DNA from 2 places in the Paenibacillus sp. Marseille-Q7038 genome. Region 2 is predicted to be linked to the other one. Evidence: riboswitches for the same ligand, from Rfam matches in the RefSeq annotation. Region 2 holds a riboswitch; the other holds the start of a gene.
The links. A riboswitch is a leader RNA that binds a small molecule or an ion and turns the genes downstream of it on or off. The one in region 2 is predicted to bind cobalamin.
Positions count from the first base shown of each region.

Region 1: another riboswitch for cobalamin. It lies ahead of metE (5-methyltetrahydropteroyltriglutamate--homocysteine S-methyltransferase); the one in region 2 lies ahead of ACWPWY_RS01235 (ABC transporter substrate-binding protein).

Region 1 is NZ_CBCOOM010000001.1:106,999-109,457, forward strand. Features, by position in the region: gene ACWPWY_RS00545 (deoxyguanosinetriphosphate triphosphohydrolase family protein) at 1-964, shown strand, start outside; cobalamin riboswitch at 1,048-1,249, shown strand; gene metE (5-methyltetrahydropteroyltriglutamate--homocysteine S-methyltransferase) at 1,495-2,459, shown strand, end outside.
Region 2 is NZ_CBCOOM010000001.1:250,006-252,464, reverse strand. Features, by position in the region: gene ACWPWY_RS01240 (FecCD family ABC transporter permease) at 1-518, opposite strand, end outside; gene ACWPWY_RS01235 (ABC transporter substrate-binding protein) at 515-1,513, opposite strand; cobalamin riboswitch at 1,678-1,888, opposite strand; gene ACWPWY_RS01230 (histidine phosphatase family protein) at 2,056-2,459, opposite strand, start outside.

The DNA.
Region 1 (2,459 bases), 140 kb from region 2:
GCATAAAGTAACCGGGGCCATGCGCAGAAAATATGAACATTTTGAAGGGAACGCCCATAATTTTCGGTTGATGATGTTCCTTGAAAAGCGTGAGAATATAGACGGATTAAATCTGTCGGATGCGGTGCTTCTCGGAGTTAATAAATACCCTTATCCCGGTATAGAGAACAAAAAAGGGATGTACCAACATGAGTGGCAATACATCAGTGAAATTCGCAGCGAGTGGAAAATTCCGAAAGGACAAAAAACACTAGAAGCCCAGCTTATGGACCTCTGTGATGATATTGCTTACTCTGCTCATGATCTAGAAGATGGAATTAAGGCAGGGAAAATCGAAGTTCATGAACATTTTTTGCATGACCCGCACATTAAACGGCTTATTGTTGATAAGATCATGACGCTCGATGATGCATTCTGGTTGGGGTGGACGAAAGAAGCCATTGAACCAAAGGTAGAAGAGGTACTGAGTAGTTTCCTGCGAATTTGGGAAGAAAAGATACCTGGCTGTGACCATGATTTTTCTCGTACCCGCCGGGAAGTAAAAGCATATTGGGTGAGCTTATTTGTTAGTTCCTTGGGGATTATTGATACCGGAGACTGGAAAAAAGTGACCTTCGTTAAGGAAGGAAAAGAGGATCTTGATATGCTCCGTACGGTGAGTGTGCTGAAAAGTTTTGCTTGGGTAACGATGATCAAAGATCTTAGAGTTCAGCGTCTGCAAAAAAGAAGTGAATGGATTCTCCGGCGCTTATGGTATGCATTTAACGATCCTTCTACTTCAAAATCGATCATTCCATCGGACTGGCTGCAAAGGTATGAGAAAGACCAGGCTCGTCCGAATCCAATATGGACCTGGGAACACATGATTATAGACTATATCGCGGGGATGACGGATGCCTTCGCTGAGAAAATATACAATGAATTATATGGTCTAAAAGTCGGCTCAATCTATGACCTGGATTAAATAATATTAAAAAACACTATTCATAGAGATATACTTGGTGTATATTGGATACAACCTCCATTTATGAAAAATTGAGGAATGAACTAAATATCGTGGAAACAGGTGTACGGTGCTATATGTAGCCGTACTTAATAGGGAAGACCGGTGAGATACCGGCGCGGTCCCGCCACTGTAACAGAGATGTAGCTTGCACTATGCCACTGGTTCATGAGATGAACTGGGAAGGCGCATAGCTTACGTATCTTCCTCTGGAGCCAGGAGACCTGCCTGTTTTGACAACACTGCTGTACCTACGGGAGATAGGAAGGTGTTAAGATGGCTACCTGTCTGATCAAGAACAAGGGGCGTCTTTACCCTAGGTAAGTAAGGAAACAGCAACGTTTTTACGTTACAAATGTAGACATCCGAGTTCTGCATTTCGTAAATAAAGACGGAAGAGTTCTCTAGGTGAAGACGTCCCTTTTTGCCATTCGTAACCCAACCGAAGATGAAACAAGTTATTCATATTATACCTATACGGAGGTAAGGAAATGAGTCAATGGATCAGTAGTAATCTAGGGTATCCGAGAATTGGTGCCAATCGTGAATGGAAGAAAGCACTAGAATCTTTTTGGGCAGGGAAAGTAAGTGAATCTGATTTTCTTGCAGAATTAAAAGGAATTCGCCTTGGCCATTTGCGACTGCAACAAGAGAAAGGAATCGATCTTATTCCAGTAGGCGATTTCTCACTTTATGATCATGTCCTTGATACAAGTACAATGTTTGGCATTGTTCCGAAGCGTTATGGGTACGAAGGTGGAGAGGTATCTTTGGATACTTATTACGCAATGGCTCGCGGTAACGATCAGGCAGCCGCATCCGAAATGACAAAATGGTTTAATACCAATTATCACTACATCGTTCCTGAACTCGCTGATGCGAATCCGTCACTAACGGTGAATCGTCCACTTGCCGCTTATTTGGAAGCAAAACAGGAACTTGGCATTGAAGGAAAACCAGTTCTTCTAGGACTTTATACTTTTCTTAAATTATCAAAAGGGTATGCAAACGATGAACTTCCTTCCCTTGTAGAACGTTTCCTTCCACTGTATTGTGAAGTGCTTTCCGAACTACAGCAGGCGGGAGTAGAATGGGTACAAATCGATGAGCCTAGCCTTGTTACCGATATTCCAGCAGAAGATTGGAAACAGATTGAGCGTATTTATGAAGAACTGAATAAGGTAGCACCTCAGCTTAAGATCATTTTGCAGACGTATTTCGAAGCAGTTGGAGATTATGAGAAAGTTGTGAGTCTGCCTGTTCAAGGTATTGGTCTAGATCTTGTTCACGGTGGCGAAGCGAATCTTGTACATATTCGTGAGCTTGGATTCCCGGAGAGCAAAGTTCTCGCTGCAGGTCTGATCGATGGTCGGAATATATGGAGAAGTGATCTGACGGAGCGCATTCAGGTGATAAAAGAGCTCGGTAAGATCGTATCCCCAGATCGATTGATCAT
Region 2 (2,459 bases):
GCTCCTAGGAAAGCATTCATCACAACACCGGACAATATCAAATTGTTCGTCGGTATTTTACCGCCTTCTCTAGCCAGCATCAGAACACCCCATAGTGTAATGACCCCTGTTGTAAAAGCAACCATCGGCAGCATCCATTCTCCTAGCCAAGCATATTGCAAACCAAAATAGATCATCACCGCTGCTCCGACAGAAGCACCGGCCGATACACCAAGCGTATAAGGATCTGCCAGCGGGTTACGAAGTACACCCTGAAATCCTGCGCCAGCAATGGCTAGCGCTGCACCAACCAGGATACCGAGCAGTACACGCGGTAAACGCACCTTCATGATGATCTGTTCAGACGATATATTCCATACGGGTTCAATGAACCCATCCATCCCCGGAATATGATTCATAAGAATCCCTGCGATATGATGAATCGGGAGATGTACTGACCCGATCGCAAGACATAACAGCAGGGTCAGTACAAGCAGGATGATTCCGATCAATCCATATCCTGCTAGTTTCTTTTTCATTGGAACAGATCCGGATAGATCGCTTTCGCTACTTCTTTAAGTCCTTCCGTTACACGCGGACCTGGGCGGCTAAGCAGATTGGCATTAATCGAGATCACTTGCTCATTCTTGATTGCAGTAATCTCATTCCAACCATCACGAGCTTTAATGATCTGGTCGAGTGTTTTGTCATTGTCTACCACATCGCTTGCATAGAGAATGACATCTGGGTTCGCAGCAATGATGTTTTCCTCACTGATTTCATACCAACCTTCTGCATCTCCACCTACATTCACTCCGCCTGCAAGGGTAATGACTTCATCCATAAATTCACCTTTACCTACGGTCCAGCCTGGAGAAAATTCTACATACACTTGTTTTTTCTGATCATCAGAAAGGGATGCTACTTTGTCTTGTACTTCTTTCACATCTGCTTTCATCTTCGCAATAACTTCTTGCGCTTGTTCTTGATGATTTGTAATTTGTCCGTACACTTCAATATTTTTCATTACATCTTCAATTGTTTTTGGATCTGTTTTGAAAATAACGATTCCTAAATCGCGCAGTTTCTGCACTGCTGCCTCATCCATCGAAATACCTGTGAAGACAATATCCGGCTCAGCCTCGATGATTGCTTCTGCATTAGGTGTATACAGGCTGCCCATCTTCGGTTTGTCCTTTACTTGCTCTGGATAATCGTCATAGTCGGATACCCCAACAATTTGCTCGTCCAGTCCGATCGCATAAAGCGATTCTGTCTCTGCTGGAGATACGGATACGATTTTTTCAGGTGCTTTTTCAAATGTGAACGACTCTCCCGTTGCATCCGTGAGTGTCAGAGGATATACCGTCTCAAGACTTGTCTCATCTTGATTGTCTGTTGCTGCGGTACCTTGCTCCGTTGTCTGACCTGTACCTTGTCCTTCTGTTCCAGTCTCGTTACCACACGCTGCCAGCATAATGGCGAGCATAAGTGACATTAAGATTGATAAAAAACGTCCATTCATTTTTTTCATTGTTCTCTCCCTCTCTTTACTCGTGAAGCCAAGCGATCCTATCAGGTATGAACACCAAAAAACCCTGCTCCTATCATAAGAACAAGGTTACGTCTCGCAGCTGCTGCCTCTAACTAGAAAGGCACAAAAAATATGCAAAACGTATCCTTTCCTCGAAGGATTACACGTTTACCAAGGGCAAGGCAGGTCTCCTGACTATCCAAGTTTAAAATAACAGCTTGCTCCCTTCCCATCTTCGTTATGGACGAAAACAGTGGATTTTTTGCAGCTGCCCCTGGTATACAGTGGCGGGACCGTCCTGGATTTGCACCAGCTTCCCTTTTAACCGAAAGAATAGAAAGCATCTATTCTTTTGGACCTTGCTCGGTATTATAGACTTTTCATATGGATTCACATGACGTCTTTATGTACTCAGATGTTCAAGTTCAATTCGTATCAGGTCTTCACATCTTTTGCCATTATAGGGGATAGAGGAATTTTCGACAACCAAACATTCCCTTTATGTTCCAAAAGACATCGTTTTAATGAGTTATGGAATTGATTCAAAAATCTATTTTTTGTGCCGAAAGTGCTCCGCCTGACAAAGTAAACCGAAGCACAAGACATTCCCCCGGACGAGGCATAAAAGTATTAAATTCGGCTTCTGCAAGCCATTTGGCAGCCCATTGCCTGATAACGCCGCCATGAGTTACCACAAGGATCTTAGGTACTTCTTTCTCATTATCGACTATATCCTGTTGATTACTCCTCTTGGTCTTACCTAAATAAGGTCTGATCCGCTGTTCCGCAAACGCGACAATTCTTTCGGAAAAATGGGGAAACGACTCTGCTCCCGGCGGTCTCACAAGGTTAGGACGATCAATCCACTGACGATAGAGCGGATCATGTTGCAGCATTTCATACGTCTGTCCTTCGTATGCTCCAAAATGATACTCCCGGAGCCTTG